Regions from separate parts of the Streptomyces sp. NPDC030838 genome, predicted to be linked through region 3. Evidence: riboswitches for the same ligand, from Rfam matches in the RefSeq annotation. Region 3 holds a riboswitch; each other region holds the start of a gene.
The links. A riboswitch is a leader RNA that binds a small molecule or an ion and turns the genes downstream of it on or off. The one in region 3 is predicted to bind cyclic di-AMP.

Region 1 (7,483 bases), 210 kb from region 3:
CCGACGCCCCGCCGGTGAAACCGTCCGCCGCCAACAACAAGCTGGACACCCAGCTGGAGAGCCTCACCGCCGAGGCGGACGACTTCGCCGACCGGGCCAGCCGCACCCAGGAGCGCATCGACCTCAAGGCGCAGCAGGAGGCCGAGCGCAAACGGGCCGCCGAGGAGGCCGCCCGCAAGGAGCGACTCCGCCCGAAGTTCGCCCTCCCGGTCGCCCAGCACGGGCTCAGCGCCTACTACGGCCAGTCCGGCATCAACTGGATGTCCCTGCACACCGGTATCGACTTCCCGGTCTCCTACGGCTCGACCGTGATGGCCGCCACCGACGGCACCGTCCGCACGGAGTGGAACAGCGCCTACGGCAACATGATGATCGTGACCGCGAAGGACGGCACGGAGACCTGGTACTGCCACCTCTCCAGCTACCGCGTGGCCTCCGGTACGACCGTCAAGGCCGGTGACCCGATCGCCTTCTCCGGTAACTCCGGCAACTCGACCGGCCCGCATCTGCACTTCGAGGTCCGCCCGGGCGGCGGCTCGGCCATAGACCCGCTGTCCTGGCTGCGCAGCCACGGGCTGGATCCGACGTAGCGCTTCTCACCACACTGCCTTCGAGCGAGCCCCCGGCCCCGTCCAGCGGGCGGGGGCTCCTCTCGTGCAGCGGCTACAGCTTCTCCACCGGCGCGTACCGCAGCAGCAGCCGCTTCGGCTTGGCGTCGCCGAAGTCGATCGTCGCCTCGGCGTTCGCGCCCGTGCCCTTGACCCCGACGACGGTGCCGAGCCCGAACTGGTCGTGCGTGACCCGGTCGCCGACGGCCAGGGAGGCGACCGGCTTCTCCGCGGTGCGGCGGGTGGCGAACCCGGAGGCGCCGGACGCCGAGGAGCGCGAGCGGGACGACGACAGCGAGGCCGCCACACCCGAGACCGGTCCCGCCGGAGCCGCGACGGCTCCGGTGCGCTTCCAGTCGACGTACGTCGGCGGGATCTCCTCCAGGAAGCGGGACGGCGGGTTGTACTGCGGCTGTCCCCAGGCGCTGCGCATCGAGGACCGGGTGAGATACAGCCGCTCCCGCGCGCGCGTGATGCCGACGTACGCCAGGCGGCGCTCCTCCTCCAGCTCCTTGGTCTGGCCGAGGGCGCGCATGTGCGGGAAGACGCCGTCCTCCATGCCGGTCAGGAACACGACCGGGAATTCCAGGCCCTTCGCGGTGTGCAGGGTCATCAGCGTGATGACGCCGTCGCCGTCCTCCTCGTCGGGGATCTGGTCGGAGTCGGCGACCAGCGCGACCTGCTCCAGGAAGTCGGCCAGCGTGCCCGCCTCGCCCTCGCCGCGCTCCTGTTCGAACTCCAGGGCGACGGCAGCGAGTTCCTGGAGGTTCTCGATCCGGGTCTCGTCCTGCGGGTCGGTCGAGGCCTGCAACTCGGCGAGATAGCCCGTGCGTTCGAGCACCGCCTCCAGGATCGTCGCCGGCCCGGCGCCGGACTCGACGATCGTGCGCAGCTCCTCCATCAGCGCGTTGAACCGCTTGACCGCGTTCGTGGACCGCGCGGCCATGCCGTACGCCTCGTCGACGCGCTTGAGTGCCTGCGGGAAGCTGATCTTCTCGCGCTGGGAGAGCGCGTCGATCATCGCCTCCGCGCGGTCGCCGATGCCCCGCTTGGGGACGTTGAGGATGCGGCGCAGCGGGACCGAGTCCTCGGGGTTGGCGAGCACGCGCAGGTAGGCGAGGACGTCCCGGACCTCCTTGCGCTCGTAGAAGCGGACGCCGCCGACGACCTTGTACGGCAGGCCGACGCGGATGAAGACCTCTTCGAAGACACGGGACTGGGCGTTGGTGCGGTAGAAGACGGCGACGTCGCCGGCCTTCGCCTCGCCCGCGTCCGTGAGGCGGTCTATCTCGTCGGCGACGAACTGGGCCTCGTCGTGCTCGGTGTCGGCGACATAGCCGGTGATCCGGGCGCCCTGGCCGGCGTTGGTCCACAGGTTCTTGGGGCGGCGGGACTCGTTGCGCTCGATGACCGCGTTGGCGGCGGAGAGGATCGTCTGGGTGGAGCGGTAGTTCTGCTCCAGCAGGATCGTCGTCGCGTCCGGGTAGTCCTCCTCGAACTGGAGGATGTTGCGGATCGTCGCGCCCCGGAAGGCGTAGATCGACTGGTCGGCGTCACCCACGACGCACAGTTCGGCGGGCGGGAGGTCGGCCTCGGGCGGCACGTCGACGGGGTGCTCGCCGGTGCCGACCAGCTCGCGGACCAGGGCGTACTGCGCGTGGTTGGTGTCCTGGTACTCGTCGACCAGGACGTGGCGGAAGCGGCGGCGGTAGTGCTCGGCCACGTCGGGGAAGGCGCGCAGCAGGTTGACCGTCGTCATGATCAGGTCGTCGAAGTCGAGGGCGTTCGCCTCGCGCAGCCGCGACTGGTAGAGCGCGTAGGCCTGGGCGAGGGTCTTCTCGAAGCCGTCGGAGGCCTGGGCGGCGAAGTCCTCCTCGTCGATCAGCTCGTTCTTCAGGTTGCTGATCTTGGCGCTGAAGGACTTGGGCGGGAAGCGCTTGGGGTCCAGGTCCAGATCGCGGCAGACCAGGGCCATCAGGCGCTTGGAGTCGGCGGCGTCGTAGATCGAGAACGACGAGGTGAAGCCGAGCTTCTTGCTCTCCCGGCGCAGGATGCGCACGCACGCGCTGTGGAAGGTCATCACCCACATCGCGTTCGCGCGCGGGCCCACCAGCTGCTCCACGCGCTCCTTCATCTCGCCCGCGGCCTTGTTGGTGAAGGTGATCGCGAGGATCTGCCCCGGGTGCACGCCCCGCTCGGCCAGCAGGTAGGCGATGCGGTGGGTGAGCACACGGGTCTTGCCGGAGCCGGCGCCGGCCACGATGAGCAGGGGGGAGCCGGAGTGGACGACGGCGGCGCGCTGGTTCTCGTTCAGCCCCTCCAGGAGCGCGGCCGAGTCCACCGCCGGGCGCGGGGCGCCGTCGCGGTAGTACTCGTCCCGGTCCGGGGGCAGGTCGAACTTCCCGCCGAACAGATCGTCCGGAATCGGCTCCGGTACGTGTTCGTCCTCGGGCGGCGGCGGGGGCTCCTCCGCATGGGCCCGCGGGGCCTGGAGGTCCGCCAGGAAGCTGTCGTCAAAGAGGCTGCTCATCGCTCTCCGAGTCTAGGGCGCCCCACTGACAACCGAGGGCCGCCCGGAGAACATCACAGCCGGCACCGGCGGCCACGCGCCGCTCAGGCTCGGCGACGGCGAGCTACACCTTTCGAAAGGTCACGAAAATGTATCGGGCATATCACCCACCAACCTTCACAGCAGCCACACGAGTTGGCTACCGTGCCGGGCAGGCCGAACGACCCCCACCGGCGAACGTCGCCGGGCCGCGCGGCCTCCGCCGAGTCCGGCGCCCCCACGGCGGCCGGAGCCGGGGACCCAACCGACTCTGGGGTGAATCGGCCCTCCTCTTGGGGGAGGGACCGTAGGGCAACCCTTCCGAACGACCCGCCCGAACCCGACAGCTAACCCGGTAGGCGGGCCGATGGAAGGAGTCGCCTCCCTTGGCGTCGCACCGCAAGTCGCGTCCCACCCCGCGCGTGGCCGGCATACGCAACCCCGCCCTCGCCACCGCCGCCCTCACCTCCGTGGCCCTGCTCTCGCAGACCGCCGACGCCGCCCCGTCGACCGACGACAAGCCGAGCCTGGAGGAGGTCGAGAAGAAGGTCGACGATCTCTACCGCCAGGCCGAGTCGGCGACCGAGAAGTACAACGCGGTCAAGGAGAGGACCGCGAAGCAGCGCAAGCGCGTCGACACCCTCCTGGACGACGTGGCCCGGCGCGCGCAGAAGCTCAACGAGGCACGCGAGGAGCTGGGGACCTACGCCGCGGCCCAGTACCGCACCGGCGGCGCCCTGTCCGACACCGCGACCTTCCTGCTCGCGGACTCGCCGCAGGACTACCTCGACCGGACGCAGCTGATGGACCGGCTGACCAGCCGGCAGAAGGACGCGGTCGACGACTACTTCGCCCAGCAGTCCGAGACGATGAAGAAGCGCCAGGAGGCCTCCGAGAGCCTTCGGACGCTCACCGAGTCGCAGACCGATCTGAAGACGGCCAAGGCGACCGTCCAGAAGAAGCTCGCCACCGCGCGGGAGCTGCTGTCGCAGCTGACCGCCGAGGAGAAGGCGCGGCTCGCGGCGATCGAGAAGCGCGAGCAGGAGGAGGCGGCGCGCAAGGCCGCGGAGCTGGCCCGGCAGCAGGCGGAGGAGCAGCGGCGGCAGGAGGAGGCCCGCCAGGAGGCCGCCCAGGAGGCCGCGCAGGAGGAGACCGGCGGCTCGTCGTCCTCCTCGGGCAGCACCGGCGAGACCTCCACCCCGGCCGACTCCACGTACGCCGCCAAGGCCGAGAAGGCGATCACCTTCGCCCGCGCCCAGATCGGCAAGCCGTACGTCTGGGGCGCCACCGGCCCCGGCTCCTACGACTGCTCCGGCCTCACCCAGGCCGCCTGGAAGGCCGCCGGCGTCACCCTCCCGCGCACCACCTACGACCAGGTGAACGCCGGAACCACGGTCTCCCTCGCCGCGGCCCAGCCCGGTGACCTGGTCTTCTTCTACGACGACGTCACCCACGTCGGCATCTACATCGGCAACGGGATGATGATCCACGCGCCGAAGCCCGGGGCGTACGTCCGCGAGGAGTCGATCTACTACGACGGCGAGTCGTCGATCCACAGCGTGGTGCGCCCGGCCTGAGGCGCGCGTAGGAGGGAGCGCGTTTGGCATGCGACGCGTGTAGACCCGGCGCGCGTGCAGGCGTGAGGCGCGTGGAGGGGGCGGGCGCGTGGAGGGCGGCGCGCGGAGGCGTGGGTGCGCCCGCGTGCTTTCGGGTGCGCCCGCGCGCGTGCCCCGCTCGCGCGGCGCGCATGGCTCCTTAGCATCGGCCCATGCCCGCCACCTCCCCCCTCCGCGCCTGGTGGGCGCAGCGTCCGCCGGCGGCCGGGGCCGCCGTGATGGCGACCGGCATCATCTCGATCGGCCTGCATCTGACCGGCTACGAGACGCTGTCCCTCATCCTGCTCGCGCTCGCCTGCGCCGCCTGGCTCGCGCTGGCGGCGGACTTCGGCGTACGGCTGCTGTGGCAGCGGCAGCGGTGGCTGTCCGCGGCGGGCACGCCCGCCTCGCTGACCGCCGTGGCGGCGACGACGGTGCTCGGCGCGCGCTTCTCCGCACTGGACTGGCAGCTCCCGGCCGCGGCGATGCTGGCGCTGGCCGCCCTGCTGTGGCCGGTGCTGCTCGTCCTGGTCGTGGAGCACTGGCACCGGCGTATGCCGGGGGCGGTCTTCCTGGCGTGCGTGGCGACGCAGGGGCTCGCGCTGCTCGGGGCCGCCCTGGCCGCGGCGGAGTCGGCGGCCTGGCTCGCGCACACCGCCCTGGTGCTGTTCTGGCTGGGCATCGTGATCTACGCATTCGCCCTGGTCCGCTTCGACCCACGGCAGGTGATCGAGGGGGCCGGCGACCAGTGGGTCGCGGCCGGGGCGGCGGCCATCTCCGCGCTGGCGGGGTCGAGGCTCCTCGCCGCCGATGAGTCGGGTCTGTATCTGTGGAACGCCGACGACCGCGGCGTCCTGCGCACCGTGACCCTCGCGCTGCTGGTGCTCGATCTGTGCTGGTACGCCGTCCTGTTCGCGGCCGAGGTGGTCCGGCCGCGGCTGCGTCACGACGTGCGCCGCTGGTCCACCGTGTTCCCGATGGGGATGACGGCGGCGGCGATGCTGTCGATCGCCTCCGCCGTCGAGGTGCCCGGGCTCGAAGGGCCGGGCGAGGTACTGCTGTGGATCGCGGTGGCCGCCTGGCTCGCGGTCGCCGTCGGGGCGGTCGCCGCCGCCCGGGCCGCCGTACGGCCGTCGACGGCGCGGCACGGCGCGCCGGGGATCAGGTCCAGAGCACCGCGATGAAGATGTTCGCCGTGGTCAGCAGCCCGACCAGGCCGAACAGGCCCTTGTCCACCTTCTCGTCGTCGCGCTTCACATAGACGAGGCCGAGGATCACGATCAGCAGGGCCAGCTTCACGCCGATCTTGATGTTGTTGACCGTCTGGTCGTCGGCCTGGTTGAGGCCGACCAGGATCACGCCGGTGACCAGCATCGTCAGCGCGCCGTGCAGCATCGCCGGGACGAATCGGGCGGTGCCCTGGCCCATCGCCTTCATCTGGGTGAGAAAGCCGCCGAGGAGCGAGGCGATGCCGATGATGTGCAGGCCGACGAAGAGATGGATGAGTACGTCCATGGGGCCGGAGCCTAACCAGGCCCTCATCCGACGCCTGACACCGCCCCGTCCCTGGCGAGGCAGGGAGACACAGGACGGAGACGAGGGACGGACATATGCCGCCCATAGCATCCCGTCACTCGTACGAGCTCCAGAATCGTCACTTCGGTCAGCACACTGCGTGATCTCGACGACGCCGACGAAGAACCACGGTCACATACGGTCACGTCTCTGTCCGCTCTCGCCACTTCCGCACATCTCGTTACCGCCCCGACACACCGAGGCCTAGCGTCCTCCACCAGGCGTCCGGCTCCCCACCGCCGCCCGGGCCAGGGGCGGCAGCCGGACGTCTCCGCCGAGAAGGTCCGGCGGCGGGTCCGCTCCCCCTGTGCGGGACCGCCGCCGGACCGCCCGACCTCCCGGCCGCAGGAAAGGACGTGCAGTCCACGTGGCAGCGCACCGCAAGCTCCGGCACCGCTCGGCCGGCGGCCATCGGGCCCGTACCGCGGCGACCATCGCACTCGCGGGCGCCGCGACCGCGACGGCCTTCGACGGGACCGGACACGCCGAGCCCGAGCTGACACCGGCGCAGGTCAGGGCCAAGGTGGACAAGCTGTACCAGGAGGCCGAGGTGGCCACCGAGAAGTACAACGGCGCCAAGGAGAAGGCCGACGCGGCCCAGCAGCGGCTGGCGACCCTCCAGGACGAGGCGGCTCGCAAGCAGGAGCGCCTCAACTCGGCGCGGGACGCCCTGGGTTCGTTCGCCGCGGCGCAGTACCGCCGTGGCGGCCTCGCCCCGGCGCTGCAACTGGCGCTGTCCGGCGACCCCGACCAATACCTCGACGGCGCCGCCCTCGCCGAACGGGCCGGTCACCGGCAGGCGGCCGCCGTCTCCCGCGTCCGCAAACAGCTGCGGGAGATCGAGCAACTGCGCGGCGCCGCGCGCATCGAGCTGGCCACGCTGGCCTCACGCCAGGCGGAGCTGAAGCGGCACAAGAAGACGATCACCGGCAAGCTGGGCGCGGCCCGGCACCTGCTGTCCCGGCTCACGGCCGAGGAGCGGGCACGGCTCGCCGAGGAGGGCACCGGCACGAACCGCGCCTCACGGGACGCGACGGCTGCCCGCGGCGATCTCGCGGCACCAGGCGAAACGGTCGCGGCGCCCAACTCCCGTGCCGCCGCGGCCGTTTCCTACGCCTACTCCAAGCTCGGCAGCCCCTACGTCTGGGGCGCCACCG
Region 2 (7,483 bases), on a different contig from region 3:
CCGCAGCCGGGCGAGGCCAGGCCGTGGGCGTTCCCGGCCCCCACACGCGGGACCCTCGACAACGGCCTGACGGTGCTGCGCTGCCACCGTCCGGGCCAGCAGGTCGTCGCCGTCGAGGTGCTCCTGGACGCGCCGCTGGACGCGGAGCCCGCCGGCCTGGACGGCGTCGCCACGATCATGGCCCGCGCCTTCTCCGAGGGCACCGACAAGCACTCCGCCGAGGAGTTCGCCGCCGAGCTGGAGCGCTGCGGCGCCACCCTCGACGCGCACGCCGACCACCCCGGCGTACGGCTCAGCCTGGAGGTTCCCGCCTCCCGGCTGGAAAAGGGCCTCGGGCTGATCGCCGACGCGCTGCGGGCACCCGCGTTCGCCGACAGCGAGGTCGAGCGGCTCGTGCGCAACCGCCTGGACGAGATTCCGCACGAGCTGGCCAACCCCGCCCGGCGGGCCGCCAAGGAGCTGTCGAAGGAGCTGTTCCCGGCGACCTCGCGCATGTCGCGCCCGCGCCAGGGCACCGAGGACACGGTCGCCAAGATCGACTCGGCGGCCGTGCGCGCCTTCTACGAGCGGCACGTCCGCCCGGCCACGGCCACCGCCGTGGTGGTCGGCGACCTCACGGGCATCGACCTGGACGCCCTGCTCGGCGACACCCTCGGCTCCTGGACCGGCTCCGCCGCCCAGCCCCGGCCGGTGCCGCCGGTGACCGCCGACGACACCGGGCGCGTGGTCATCGTCGACCGCCCCGGCGCGGTCCAGACGCAGCTGCTCATCGGCCGCGTCGGCGCCGACCGGCACGACCGCGTGTGGCCCGCCCAGGTGCTCGGCACCTACTGCCTCGGCGGCACCCTCACCTCCCGCCTGGACCGCGTCCTGCGCGAGGAGAAGGGCTACACCTACGGCGTGCGGGCGTTCGGCCAGGTCCTGCGGTCCGCCCCGGACGGCACGGGCGCCTCGATGCTCGCCATCAGCGGCTCCGTGGACACCCCGAACACCGGTCCCGCCCTGAAGGACCTGTGGACGGTGCTGCGCACGCTCGCCGCGGAGGGCCTGACCGACGCCGAGCGGGACGTCGCCGTGCAGAACCTGGTCGGCGTGGCGCCGCTCAAGTACGAGACGGCGGCGGCCGTGGCGAGCACCCTGGCCGACCAGGTCGAGCAGCACCTGCCCGACGACTACCAGGCGACGCTGTACCGGCAGCTGGCCGCGACCGGCACGGTCGAGGCCACCGCCGCGGTGGTCAACGCCTTCCCAGTGGACCGTCTGGTGACCGTCCTCGTCGGTGACGCGGCGCAGATCAAGGAGCCCGTGGAGGCCCTCGGCATCGGCGAAGTCACCGTCGTGGCCGCCGAGTAGACGGCCGAGAGACAGCCGTACGGGCACACCCGCGCGGAGGGGCCCTGGTGACCGATGCGTCACCAGGGCCCCTTCATGTCCGAATTGAGGGAGAGGTTGCCTGTCTGCCCTGTGGGATGCGCTACAAAAGCCCGCGTTGGTTTGGGCTTTGAAAGCCGGCCCCCTTAGCGTCATCCGGGCTGTCCGTCAGGCAGTGCGCCGCACCCGCGGCACCGGACAGTCATCGCCGAGTCCCCGTACGGCGCGAGCCAGGGGAGCCGGGGACCCAACCACGTAGTCCCTGGGGTGAATCGGACGCCCGCGCGTCACGCGAGGGGGTCCGTAGGAGACCTTCCTGCTCCGAACCCGTCAGCTAACCCGGTAGGCGAGAAGGAAGGAAAGGACCAGCCACTCCATGGCGTTCACCCGCGCCACCGGGAAGCACCGTCGTCCCAGCCGGATGCACCGCTCCACCGCCCGCGCGGCGGGCGTCGCGGCGCTCACCACCACCGGCGTCATCGGCACCCTGGCGGGCCCGGCGCTCGCCGCCGACACCTCCGCCGAGCAGACCGGCCTGCTGCCGGTCCTCAGCATCGGCGACGAGGTCGCCGACCAGATCGACGCGCAGGCCGCCGCGCAGCAGCAGGCCGCCGAGCACGCCGCCGCCGTCAAGAAGGCCGAGGCGGCCGCGAAGAAGCGCGCCGAGGAGGAGGCCCGCAAGGCCCGCGCGGAGGAGGAGCGGGCCGCCCGCGAGGCCGAGCGCAAGCGCCTCAACACCTTCGTGTCGCCGATCAGCGGCTCCTACGTCTCCACCGGCTACCAGGCAGGCAGCGCCCTGTGGTCCTCCGGCAGCCACACCGGTGTCGACTTCCACGCCGCGAGCGGCACCTCGGTCCAGGCGGTCGGCTCCGGCACGGTCGTCGAGGCCGGCTGGGGCGGGGCGTACGGCAACCAGGTGGTCATCCGGATGCACGACGGCACGTACACCCAGTACGGCCACCTGTCCTCCATCGGCGTCTCCGTGGGCCAGACGGTCACCCCGGGCCAGCAGATCGGCCTGTCCGGCGCCACCGGCAACGTCACCGGCCCGCACCTGCACTTCGAGGCCCGTACGACCCAGGAGTACGGCTCGGACATCGACCCGGTCGCGTACCTGCGCGCGCACGGCGTGAACATCTGACGCAGCCGCAGCACTTCCCGAAGCCCCGGCCCCGAGCCGGGGCTTTCGGCGTTTCGGCCGCCCCGTTGTCCAAAAAATATCCATGGATTCCGGCCCGCCATCGGAAATTCCGGCTCATTGCAATAGAGTCGCTGAACACACGTCCATCGTCGACGTTTCACGGGGATTAAGGCGGAGGTCGGTCATGCGTATTCCGGCGCATTCGGTGTGCACGGCGATCCGGGACGACATCGTCGCGGGTGTCTACGAGCGCGGCAGCCGGCTCACCGAGGAACTGCTCGCCCGCCGCTACGGCGTCTCGCGCGTCCCCGTGCGGGAGGCCCTGCGCACCCTGGAGGCGGAGGGCTTCGTCGTGACCCGGCGGCACGCGGGCGCGTGCGTCGCGGAACCGACCGAACAGGAGGCCTCCGACCTGCTGGAGATGCGTCTGCTGCTGGAGCCGCTGGGCGCCTCCCGCGCGGCGCAGCGCCGCACCGAAGCGCATCTGAAGGTGCTGCGCGGCCTGGTCCGGCTGGGCCAGGAACGCGCCCGCCGGGGCCACAGCGACGACCTGCGCTCCCTGGGCGGCTGGTTCCACGAGACGCTGGCCCAGGCCTCCGGCAGCACCGCGCTCACCTCGATGCTGACCCAGCTGCGGCACAAGATCGCCTGGATGTACGCGGTGGAGGCGCCGGCCAGCCCCGTGGAGTCCTGGGCGGAGCACGGGGCGATCGTGGACGCCGTGGCGCGCGGGGACAGCGAACGCGCGCGGGCGATCACCACCCTGCACACCGAGCGGTCGACCGCCGCGCACCGGCTGCGGTTCGGCTCCGGCGGGGAACGCCCGGAGCGTGTGAGGAACTCGCAACATCCCGTAAACATGTCAAGCCTGCGGCATTAACACGGGCGCCGTATACAAAGAACGGATATTCGGTGGCGAGGAATTTCCGCTGCCGTTTTTCGGCGCGCCGGTGATTTCCGTCCGCGCGGCCTGCGCCTGCCCGGAAATGCATCCGCGGATACGGCCGAGGAAAAGCGAAACCGCGCCGCCCGGAAAGGGCGACGCGGTTGTGGCGTGACTGCCGCGCGAGCGTCAGACGGTCTCGGGGAGCTCCTCGAGGCCCTCGGAGACCAGCTTGGCCAGGCGGTCGAGCGCGACCTCGGCGCCCTCGGCGTCGGAGGCGAGCACGATCTCCTCGCCGCCCTGGGCGCCCAGGCCGAGAACGGCCAGCATGGAGGCCGCGTTGACGGGGTTGCCGCCGGCCTTGGCGATCGTCACCGGGACGCCTGCGGCCGTGGCGGCTCGGACGAAGATGGAGGCGGGGCGGGCGTGAAGGCCCTCGGCCCAGCCGACGTTGACGCGGCGCTCAGCCATGTGTTGCTGCCCTTCAGGTGTTCAGGTTGTCTAGACCAGTTTCCCATATCGTGAAGCATGCCTGGAGGTGACATGTGTCCCCTCCGCCGGGTGTCACCGGACCGCGGCCTCGGTCCGGCCCTCCGTCCTCACAGACTGCCCCGCGCCCTTGTCGGACGCGAGCCGTACTCTGGGGCCCATGCAGACCTCGTCGGACCGGCACGAGTACCCCGCCCACTGGGAAGCCGACGTGGTGCTGCGCGACGGCGGCACCGCGCGCATCCGCCCCATCACCGTTGATGACGCCGAGCGCCTGGTCAGCTTCTACGAGCAGGTCTCGGACGAGTCGAAGTACTACCGCTTCTTCGCGCCCTACCCGCGTCTGTCCGCGAAGGACGTCCACCGCTTCACGCACCACGACTTTGTGGACCGGGTGGGACTCGCGGCCACGATCGGCGGCGAGTTCATCGCAACCGTACGCTATGACCGCATCGGTGAGAACGGACTGCCCGCCTCGGCACCGGCCGACGAGGCCGAGGTCGCCTTCCTCGTCCAGGACGCCCACCAGGGCCGCGGCGTCGCCTCCGCCCTCCTCGAGCACATCGCCGCCGTCGCCCGCGAGCGCGGCATCCGCCGCTTCGCCGCCGAGGTGCTGCCCGCCAACACCAAGATGATCAAGGTGTTCACGGACGCCGGGTACACGCAGAAGCGCAGCTTCGAGGACGGCGTCGTCCGCCTGGAGCTGGACCTCGAACCCACCGACCGCTCCCTGGCCGTGCAGTACGCGCGCGAACAGCGCGCCGAGGCACGGTCCGTGCAGCGGCTGCTCGCCCCCGGCTCGGTCGCCGTCGTCGGCGTCGGCCGCACCCCCGGCGGGGTGGGACGCGGCGTGCTCGCCAACATCAGGGACGCCGGGTTCACGGGGCGGCTGTACGCCGTGAACCGCGCCCTGCCCGAGGGCCGGAAGGAACTCGACGGGGTGCCGGCCCACCGGTCGGTGCGGGACATCGACGGGCCCGTCGACCTCGCCGTCGTCGCCGTTCCCGCCGAGCACGTGCCCGAGGTCGTCACCGAGTGCGGCGAGCACGGCGTCCAGGGCCTCGTGGTGATCTCCGCCGGGTACGCCGAGAGCGGCCCCGAGGGACGCGAGCGCCAGCGGGCCCTCGTCCGGCACGCGCGCGCGTACGGCATGCGGATCATCGGGCCGAACGCCTTCGGGATCATCAACAACTCCCCGGACGTGCGGCTCAACGCCTCCCTCGCCCCCGAACTGCCGAGGCCCGGCCGGATCGGCCTGTTCGCCCAGTCCGGCGCCATCGGCATCGCCCTGCTGTCCCGGCTGCACCGGCGCGGCGGCGGGGTGACGGGGGTCACCGGCGTGTCCACCTTCGTCTCCTCCGGCAACCGCGCGGACGTCTCCGGCAACGACGTCCTCCAGTACTGGTACGACGACCCGGACACCGATGTCGTCCTGATGTACCTGGAGTCCATCGGCAACCCCCGCAAGTTCACCCGCCTCGCCCGCCGTACGGCGGCGGCCAAGCCCCTCGTCGTGGTCCAGGGCGCCGGGTCCGCCCCGCAGGGCCACGCGGTCCGCGCGACGCGGCTGCCGCACGCCACGGTGTCCGCGCTGCTCCGGCAGGCCGGTGTGATCCGCGTGGACACCATCACGGAACTGGTGGACACGGGGCTGCTGCTCGCCCGCCAGCCGCTGCCCCGGGGGCCGCGTGTGGCGATCCTCGGCAACTCCGAGTCCCTCGGCCTGCTGACCTACGACGCCTGCCTCTCCGAGGGCCTGAGGCCCGCGCCGCCCCTGGACCTGACGACCGCCGCCAGGCCCGAGGACTTCCGCGCGGCGCTGTCCCGCGCGCTGGCCGACGACACCTGCGACGCGGTGGTGGTGACGGCGATACCGGCGATCGGCGAGGAGTCCGCCGGGGACGCGGCGCTCGCCGAGGCGCTGCGGTCCGCGGCCGAGCGGGCTCCGGCCAAGCCGGTGCTGGTCGTGCACGTGGAACTGGGCGGGCTCGCGGAGGCGCTGTCGGCCGCCGCGAGCACGGCTCCACGCGCGCGTGCCGCGACGGCGGACACCGCGCCGCCGGACGCCGGCCCCGAACCGGCCCCCGAGGCCGGGGCCGCCGGGGGCACGCGCCTCATCCCCGCCTACCCGGCCGCCGAACGCGCCGTGCGGGCCCTCGCCGAGGCCGTGAAGTACGCGCAGTGGCGGCGCGAGGCCGCCGACCCCGGCAAGGTGCCGGAGTACGAGGACATCGACGAGAAGGGCGCCGCCCGGCTGATCGACGGCCTCCTCGCGCGCGGGCAGGGCCTCACGCTCGGCACCGAGGAGACCTGCGAGCTGCTGGGCCGGTACGGCATCCCGGTGCGCCGCGCCCTGCCCGCCCCCACCCCCGAGGACGCCGTCGCCGCCGCCCGCGCCCTCGGCTACCCGGTCGCCCTCAAGGCCACCGCCCCGCACCTGCGGCACCGCGCGGACCTGGGCGGCGTACGCCTCGACCTGGCGGACGAGGAGCAACTGCGGCGGGCATACGCCGAGTTGACCGGGCTGTTCGGCACCCCGGAGGAGCTGCGTCCGGTGGTGCAGGGCATGGCACCGCGCGGGGTGGACACCGTCGTACGGGCCGTGATCGACCCCGCCGCCGGAGCGGTGCTCTCCTTCGGCCTCGCCGGGGCGGCCTCGCAGCTGCTCGGCGACATGGCGCACCGGCTGATCCCGGTCACCGACCGCGAGGCCACCTCCTTGATCCGCTCCATCCGGACGGCACCACTCCTCTTCGGCTGGCGCGGCTCGGCGCCGGTCGACACCCCGGCCCTGGAGGAGCTGCTGCTGCGGGTCTCCCGGCTGGTCGACGACCACCCCGAAGTGGTCGCGGTCACGCTCGAGCCGGTCGTCGTCGCCACCGAGGGCCTGAGCGTCCTCGGTGCCTCCGTCCGCCTGGCCCCGCCCCCCGCCCGCGACGACCTGGGCCCGCGGACGCTCCCCGCCTACTGAGACGTTTCCGACCCGGTCCGAGCCTCCCGAGCGGTGCCTCGCAGTCAGTGCGCCCCCGTAGGATGGACGGCATGGCCAAGACCAGTACGACGACCCAGGGGCTGCGTGCGGCGATCGAGCGCAGCGGCTACTACCCGGCCCTCGTGGCCGAGGCGGTGGAGGCCGCCGTGGGCGGCGAGCCCATCCGGTCGTACCTGGTCCACCAGGAGACGACGTTCGACCAGAACGAGGTCCGCCGGCACGTGACCGTGCTGGTCCTCACCGACAACCGCTTCATCGTCAGCCACACCGACGAGCAGGCCGCCGACAACACCTCCCCGACGCCGTACGCCACCACCTCCACGGAGTCCGTGAAGCTCGACCGGATCTCGTCGGTCGTGGTCAGCCGCGTGGTCGCCAACCCGGAGTCGTACACGCCGGGCACCCTCCCGCGCGAGGTGGTGCTGACCATCGGCTGGGGCGCCGTCTCCCGCATCGACCTGGAGCCCGCCGCCTGCGGCGACCCCAACTGCGAGGCCGACCACGGCTACACCGGCAGCTCGACGGCGGACGACCTCAGCCTGCGCGTCAGCGAGGCCGGGGACGGCCCGGAGACGGTGCGCCAGGCGCTCGCCTTCGCGCAGGCGAT
Region 3 (7,483 bases):
GGCGGCGTCCGCGAGGACTACGGCGCGATCCGGGCCGCCGTGCTCGCGGTGGGCGGCTGGCACGACCCGTATCGCGACACCGTGCTCCGTCTGGTCGAACACCTGCCCGCCGACCGCGTGCGCGGCCTGATCGGCCCCTGGTCCCACCAGTACCCCGACCGCGGTCTGCCGCCCGGCCCGGCCATCGGCTTCCTCCAGGAGACCCTGCGCTGGTGGGACCACTGGCTGAAGGACACCGACACCGGCGTCCTGAGGGAGCCCCTGCTGCGCGCCTACGTCACCGACACGCACCGCCCGGCCACCACGTACGCCACGCTGCCGGGCCGCTGGGTCGGCGAGCCCGCCTGGCCGTCGCCGAACGTGACGCCGCTCACGTACGCCCTCCAGGGCGCACCCGTCCTCGTCCGGTCCCCCATGCACACCGGCCTCGACGCCGGCCGCTTCCGCCCCTTCGGCGGCGACGCCGACCTGCCGCCCGACCAGCGGGCGGAGGACGCGCGGTCGGCCTGCTTCGACTTCCCGGTGCCGGAGGAGACCTGGGTGCTGGGCCGGCCGCGGGTGCGGCTGCGGCTGACCTGTGAGGTGCCGCGCGGCCAGGTGATCGCCCGGCTGTGCGACGTGGCGCCGGACGGCGCCTCCACCCTGATCACCCGGGGTGCGCTGAACCTGTCGGCGCGCCGGGGGCGGGACCGGGCGGTCCCGTGGGAGCCGGGGGCGACGGAGGACGTGACGTTCGAGCTGAGCGGCATCGGCCACGCCTTCCCACCCGGCCATCGCATCCGGCTCGCCGTCTCCTCGGCGTACTGGCCGTGGATCTGGCCCCAGCCCGAGTCGGCGGCCGGGTTCACCCTGGACCCGGCGGGCAGCACGCTCGAACTGCCGGTCCGCGCGCGTGAGGCCGAGCGGACGATCACCTTCGAGGAGCCCGAGCAGGCCCCGCCGCTGGGCGTCGGCATCCCCGTCACGCTGGACGAGCCCCGCCCCGAGCGGCTGGTGGTGCGGGACGTGGCCACGGGCGAGTGGCGCCTGGAGGTCGACCCGCGCTGCGGCGGCACCCGTATGTACCCCGACGGGCTGGAGTTCACCGAGGACGCGCTGGAGACGTACACCATCCACGAGGACGACCCGCTCTCCGCGCGCACCCGCTCGGACTGGTCGATCCGGCTGCACCGGCCGGAGCTGGCCTGGGACACGACCGTGCGGACCCGCTCGGAGATCGGCTGTGACGCGGAGCACTTTCTGTCCGTCAACGAGGTGATGTGCACGGCGGGCGAAGAGGTGGTCTTCCACCGGACCTGGGAGAGGCGGATTCCACGCACCGCGGGCTGACGGGCAGTTGAGCACACCTTGGGACTATTGCCCGATTTGCCGCTCTTGCGCTCGCACGTGAGTTGACTCACGACCGCGCACCCACAGACTTCCCGCCACCTTCGGCGACATCCCCATGTTCTCTTGCCAGTTGACCCTTGGCGGTCGCAAAGGATCAAGTACCCCATACGCCCTGATCATGGTCAACGGGCGCGATATGTGAATCCGCTACTTGTTCCGGACACCGCCTCTCGCATAACTTCCCGGTCCGTCGGGCGGACGCCGAATCCTGCCACCGCCCGCACCACCGAACCTCGAACTCATTCGTATGGCAGGAGCGGGGGACCCAGGTAAGTCGCCGGTCCGGGCATAGCCCCGGGACGGCTTGGGGTGAAGCCGTGCGCTGTGGCGCGCGGCCGGGCACCTCCCCGCCCGAACCCGACAGCTCACCTCGCAGGCGACGGAGAGGACATTCGCCATGCCTGCAAAGGGTCTGCCCGCAAACAACCAGTCGGCCAAGGGCCGCCGCCGCGCCCGGCTCGCCCGCACGCTCGCCGTCGCCGGCACCGGTGCCGCCGTGCTCGCGCTGCCGCTGCTCGGCGCGACCACCGCCTCGGCGGCCACCCCGACCGCGACGACCGCCGCCACGGTGTACCCCAACAACCTCGACGGCTGGATCCGCCAGTCCCTGTCGATCATGGCCCAGCACGGCATCCCCGGCACCTACGACGGCATCCACCGCAACGTGATGCGCGAGTCCTCCGGCAACCCGCTGGCCATCAACCTCTGGGACTCCAACGCCGCCAAGGGCACCCCGTCCAAGGGCCTGCTCCAGGTCATCGACCCGACCTTCGCCGCGTACCACGTGCCCGGCACCAAGTACGACCCGTACGACCCGGTCGCGAACATCGTGGCGGCCTGCAACTACGCGGCCGACCGCTACGGCTCCATCGACAACGTCTTCGGCGCGTACTGAGCCACGGGCTCCATCCGAGCGCGGCTCCCTGCCTGAGCCGCGCTCACCGTTTCACCAAAAAGTCGTTCGAGGACGGCGGCGATGCCGTCGTCCTCGTTCGACAGGGTGATCTCGTCGGCCACCGCCTTGAGTTCGGGATGAGCGTTGGCCATGGCCACGCCGTATCCGGCCCAGTCGAACATGGGGATGTCGTTGGGCATGTCCCCGAAGGCGAGGGTCCCCTCCGGGCGCAGCCCCAGATGCTCGGCGGCCAGCGCCAGCCCGGTCGCCTTGGTGATGCCGCACGGCTGCAGCTCGACCGTGCCCGGCCCCGACATGGTGACGGTCGCGAGCGAGCCGACCACCGAACGGGCCACCGCCGCCAACTCGTCGTCGGACAGCGTGGGATGGCGCAGCAGCACCTTGCTGATGGGCTCGCCCCACAGGTCGTCGCGCCGCCCGACCCGCACCGCGGGCAGGGTGGGGTGCGGCATCCGGTAGCCCGGCTCGATCAGGGTCAGCCCGTCGACCCCGTCCTGGTCGACCGCCGCGTACACCTGCCCCACCTCGGCCTCGATCTTGCCGAGCGCGTGCTCCGCCAGCTCCCGGTCCAGGGTCACCGACCACAGCAGCCGGTCGGCGCCGACGTCGTACAGCTGCGCTCCCTGCCCGCACACCGCCAGGCCCGTGCCGCCCAGATCCTCCAGCAGCGGGCGCACCCGTGGTGCCGGCCGTCCGGTCACCACCAGGTGCCGGGCGCCGGCCGCCGCCACCCGAGCGAGCGCGGCGCGCGACCGGTCGGAGACCGTGTCGTCGCCGCGCAGCAAGGTGCCGTCGAGGTCGGTGGCGATGAGGGAGTACGCGGTGCGCGCGGCATATGCGGTGGGTGCGGCCATGATCAGAGAATACGGACACCGCGCCCACCCCGCTCATCCTCAACTTCCTTTCCGCCGTCCGGTTTTCACCCCCACGTGGTGCCCGCGGGCTCCCGGGTCGCGGTGCCGAGCGACCGGGACGCGGATCTGCCGGCACTCCCAAACCGGGGATCACCGCCGTAACGTGTGGCGCGACCGCATGGACCGCGCGTACGAAAGTGAGGCAGCACCCCATGCCCCCCTTCGATGTCCCCGAGGGCGACCCCTTCGGTCCGCACAACCTTCCGTACGGCGTGTTCTCCCCCGCCGGTTCCGACCGGCGGACCGTCGGCGTCCGGCTCGGCGACCATGTGCTCGACGCCGGCGCGGCCGCCCTGGCGCTCGGTTCCCCGTACGCCTCGCTGCTCGACCGGCCGACGCTGGGCCCGCTGCTCGCGGCCGGCCGCACCGCCTGGTCGGACGTACGGCGCGCGCTCACCGCGTGGGTGACCGTGCCGTCCCACCGCGAGACCGTCGCCCCGCTGATGCACCCCCTGTCGTCGGTGACCCTCCATCTGCCCTTCGAGGTCGCCGACTACGTCGACTTCTACGCCTCGGAGAACCACGCCCGCAACGTCGGCCGGATGTTCCGCCCGGACGCCCCCGACTCCCTCACCCCGAACTGGAAGCACCTGCCGATCGGCTACCACGGCCGCGCCGGCACGGTCGTGGTCTCCGGCACCGACGTCGTCCGCCCGGCGGGCCAGCGCAAGGCGGCCGGCGACCCGGCGCCGGTGTTCGGCCCGTCCGTCCGGCTGGACATCGAGGCCGAGGTCGGCTTCGTGGTCGGGACGCCGTCACCGATGGGCAGCCCGGTGCCGCTGCGCGACTTCCGGGAACACGTCTTCGGGCTGTGCCTGCTCAACGACTGGTCGGCGCGGGACATCCAGGCCTGGGAGTACGTGCCCCTCGGGCCGTTCCTCGGCAAGTCCTTCGCCACCTCCGTCTCGGCGTGGATCACCCCGCTGGACGCGCTGGAGGACGCCCGGGTGGCGCCCCCGGAGCGCACCCACGAGCTGCTTCCCTACCTCGACGACGCCGACGAGGAGCCCGGCGGCTACGACCTGCGCATCTCCGTCGCCGTCAACGGCCACGTCGTCTCCGAGCCGCCCTTCTCCACCATGTACTGGACCGCGGCCCAGCAGCTCGCCCACATGACCGTGAACGGCGCCTCCCTGCGCACCGGCGACCTCTACGGCTCCGGTACGGTCAGCGGCCCCGAGCCCGCCCAGCGCGGCTCCCTGCTGGAACTGACCTGGAACGGCCGCGACCCGCTCGAACTGCCCGACGGCAAGCGCACCTTCCTGGAGGACGGCGACACGGTGACCCTGACGGCCTGGGCCCCGGGTCCGGGCGGCGCCCGGGTGGGTCTCGGCGAGGTGACGGGGACGATCGTGCCCGCGTGAACCGCCGTGCCGGGCACGGTGGTTGGGCCCTGGAGGGGTGTCTTCCGGTAACGCGTCGGTTCCGGCGCTGACTGCGGGCCCCGCCCGCCGTCATACTGGCGGCGGGCGGAGTGCGCGATGCCGGGTGCGGGATGCGGACGGCGCGCGCCCCTCGCCCGCACCGCACGACCCGAAGCCGCCCTCTCGACTCCAGGATCCGGAGCCCTTGGCATGACCGTCTGCCTGCTCCTGCTGAGCGTCCTCGGCCTGACGGCCGCCGTGCCGGTCCCCCGTGCGCTGACCCGCGCCGCCTGGCCCGAACGGGAGCCGGTGGTGGCGCTGTGGGTGTGGCAGTGCCTGGTCGCCACCGTCCTGCTGTGCTGTCTGACCGCGCTGACGCTCGGCGCGGCGGCGGTCTTCCAGACCGTCCGCGACCATGTCTTCGCCCCGGCCCCGCCGGCCGTCACCGCCGCGTACGACCTGTCCGCCGCGCCGCCCTGGGCCGCCGCGCTCACCCTGCTGCTGGCCTGCGGCGCCGCCTGGACCACCGCGATGCTCGCCCGCGAACTGGTCGAGGCCCGCCGCCGGCGCGGCCAGGCCCGCGCCCACCTGCGCGAGCGCGCCCCCGACCTGCCGGCCGGGCTGCCGGCCGCCCGTGGGCCGCTGCTGGTCCTGGAGGACGAATACCCGGACGCCTGGTGGCTGCCGGGCCACCCGCCGCAGCTGGTCGTCACCACCGGCGCCCTGCACCGCCTCACCGACCACCAGCTCGACGCCGTCCTGACCCATGAGCGCGGCCACGCCCGGGCCCACCACGACTGGCTGCTGCACCTCTCCACCGCACTGGCCACCGGCTTCCCCCGCATCCCGCTGTTCGCGCACTTCTGCGACCAGACCCACCGTCTGGTCGAACTGGCCGCCGACGACACCGCCTCCCGCCGCTGCGGTCACCTCACCACCGCGCTCGCCCTGATCGAGCTGAACCAGCACCGGGGCGTGCTGTCCTGTGCCTCCAGCCACCGGCTGCTCGGCGAGCGCGTCGACCGGCTGCTGGAACCGCCGCCCCGGCTGGGCCGCCGCCACCGGGCGCTGACCACGACGGTGGCGGCGCTGGTGCCGCTGCTGCCGCTGCTGATCACCTTCGCGCCGGGGTTGACGGCGCTGGGCTGAGCGACGCGCGCGGGGTGCGGCCAGGGGGCGAGTGGCGCGCGCGGCGTGTGGCCAGGGGACGAGTGGCGCGCGGGGCGCGGCCAAGGGACAGGTGGCCGTGGCTCGGCGGCTACGCCCAGTCGGGCTCCGGCTCCGGCTCCGCCTCCAGCTCGGGCCAGTCGTCCGGGCCGAAGGGGTCGGCGTCGCTCCCGGCATCGCCCCCGGCGTCGGCTCCCGTACCGGCGGACGGAGCCGGTGCCGCGCCGGGCGGGCCGCCCAGCCCGGCGAGCACCGCCAGGACACCCTCCCCGTACGTCGCCAGCTTCTTCTCGCCGACTCCGCTGATCCCGCCGAGCTCCCGCACCGAGGTGGGCCACACCGTGGCGATCTCCCGGAGTGTCGCGTCGTGGAAGATCACATACGCCGGGACGCCCTGTTCGCGTGCCTGTTCGGCCCGCCAGGCGCGCAGCGCCTCGAAGGCCGGCGCCAGCTCCTCGGGCAGCTCGGCGGCGGCCGCTCTGGGCTTGCGCTCGCCCCGCGAGGAGGACGCCGACTTCGCCGCCGCAGGCTTCTTCGGCTCCTTGCGCAGCGGCACCTCCCGCTCCCGCCGCAGCACCGCCCCGCTGGCCTCGGTCAGCACCAGCGTGCCGTACTCCCCCTCGACCGCGAGCAGCCCCTGGGCCAGCAACTGCCGGATGACGCCCCGCCATTCGCCCTCGGTCAGCTCCTCGCCGATGCCGAACACGGACAGCTGGTCGTGGTCGAACTGGATCACCTTGCCGGTCCGCTTGCCCAGCAGGATGTCGACGATCTGCACCGCGCCGAACTTCTGCCCCCGCTCCCGCTGCAGCCGCACCACCGTCGACAGCACCTTCTGCGCGGCGACCGTGCCGTCCCAGGTCTCCGGCGGCGTCAGGCAGGTGTCGCAGTTGCCGCAGCCCGCGGGGTCCGGCTCCTGGCCGAAGTAGGCGAGGAGCTGGCCGCGCCGGCACTGGGCGGTCTCGCACAGCGCGAGCATCGAGTCCAGGTGCGCCTGCGCCCGCCGTCGGAAGGCCTCGTCGCCCTCGCCGGACTGGATCAGCTTGCGCTGCTGGATGACGTCGTTGAGGCCGTACGCCATCCACGCCGTGGACGGCAGTCCGTCGCGGCCGGCGCGGCCCGTCTCCTGGTAGTACCCCTCCACCGACTTGGGCAGGTCCAGGTGGGCGACGAACCGTACGTCCGGCTTGTCGATGCCCATGCCGAAGGCGATGGTCGCGACCACGACCAGGCCGTCCTCCCGCAGGAAGCGGGACTGGTGGGCGGCGCGGGTGCCCGCGTCCAGGCCCGCGTGGTACGGCACCGCCTCGATGCCGTTGCGGGAGAGGAACTCGGCGGTCTTCTCGACCGAGTTGCGCGAGAGGCAGTACACGATGCCCGCGTCGCCCGCGTGCTCCTCGCGCAGGAAGCTCAGCAGCTGCTTCTTGGGGTCGGCCTTCGGCACGATCCGGTACTGGATGTTCGGCCGGTCGAAGCTCGCCACGAAGTGCCGGGCCGTCGGCATGTTCAGCCGCTGGGTGATCTCCTGGTGCGTGGCACGCGTGGCGGTCGCCGTGAGCGCGATCCGGGGGACGTCCGGCCAGCGCTCGCCGAGCAGCGAGAGGGTCAGGTAGTCGGGGCGGAAGTCGTGGCCCCACTGGGAGACGCAGTGGGCCTCGTCGATCGCGAAGACGGAGATCTTGCCGCGGGAGAGCAGGTCCAGCGTGGCGTCCAGCCGGAGCCGCTCCGGCGCC

Region 1: another riboswitch for cyclic di-AMP. It lies ahead of ACZ42A_RS08875 (C40 family peptidase); the one in region 3 lies ahead of ACZ42A_RS09890 (transglycosylase SLT domain-containing protein).
Region 2: another riboswitch for cyclic di-AMP. It lies ahead of ACZ42A_RS27330 (M23 family metallopeptidase); the one in region 3 lies ahead of ACZ42A_RS09890 (transglycosylase SLT domain-containing protein).

What each region holds. Positions count from the first base shown of each region.
Region 1 is NZ_JBVIED010000002.1:398,165-405,647, forward strand. Features, by position in the region: gene ACZ42A_RS08865 (M23 family metallopeptidase) at 1-590, shown strand, start outside; gene pcrA (DNA helicase PcrA) at 664-3,138, opposite strand; cyclic di-AMP (ydaO/yuaA leader) riboswitch at 3,368-3,534, shown strand; gene ACZ42A_RS08875 (C40 family peptidase) at 3,543-4,733, shown strand; gene ACZ42A_RS08880 (tellurite resistance/C4-dicarboxylate transporter family protein) at 4,925-5,935, shown strand; gene ACZ42A_RS08885 (hypothetical protein) at 5,913-6,266, opposite strand; gene ACZ42A_RS08890 (C40 family peptidase) at 6,694-7,483, shown strand, end outside.
Region 2 is NZ_JBVIED010000012.1:43,765-51,247, forward strand. Features, by position in the region: gene ACZ42A_RS27325 (M16 family metallopeptidase) at 1-1,353, shown strand, start outside; cyclic di-AMP (ydaO/yuaA leader) riboswitch at 1,568-1,734, shown strand; gene ACZ42A_RS27330 (M23 family metallopeptidase) at 1,748-2,512, shown strand; gene ACZ42A_RS27335 (GntR family transcriptional regulator) at 2,697-3,392, shown strand; gene ACZ42A_RS27340 (HPr family phosphocarrier protein) at 3,585-3,866, opposite strand; gene ACZ42A_RS27345 (bifunctional acetate--CoA ligase family protein/GNAT family N-acetyltransferase) at 4,045-6,855, shown strand; gene ACZ42A_RS27350 (DUF5998 family protein) at 6,918-7,483, shown strand, end outside.
Region 3 is NZ_JBVIED010000002.1:608,606-616,088, forward strand. Features, by position in the region: gene ACZ42A_RS09885 (CocE/NonD family hydrolase) at 1-1,329, shown strand, start outside; cyclic di-AMP (ydaO/yuaA leader) riboswitch at 1,604-1,783, shown strand; gene ACZ42A_RS09890 (transglycosylase SLT domain-containing protein) at 1,787-2,284, shown strand; gene ACZ42A_RS09895 (HAD family hydrolase) at 2,248-3,159, opposite strand; gene fahA (fumarylacetoacetase) at 3,372-4,583, shown strand; gene ACZ42A_RS09905 (M56 family metallopeptidase) at 4,794-5,732, shown strand; gene recQ (DNA helicase RecQ) at 5,842-7,483, opposite strand, start outside.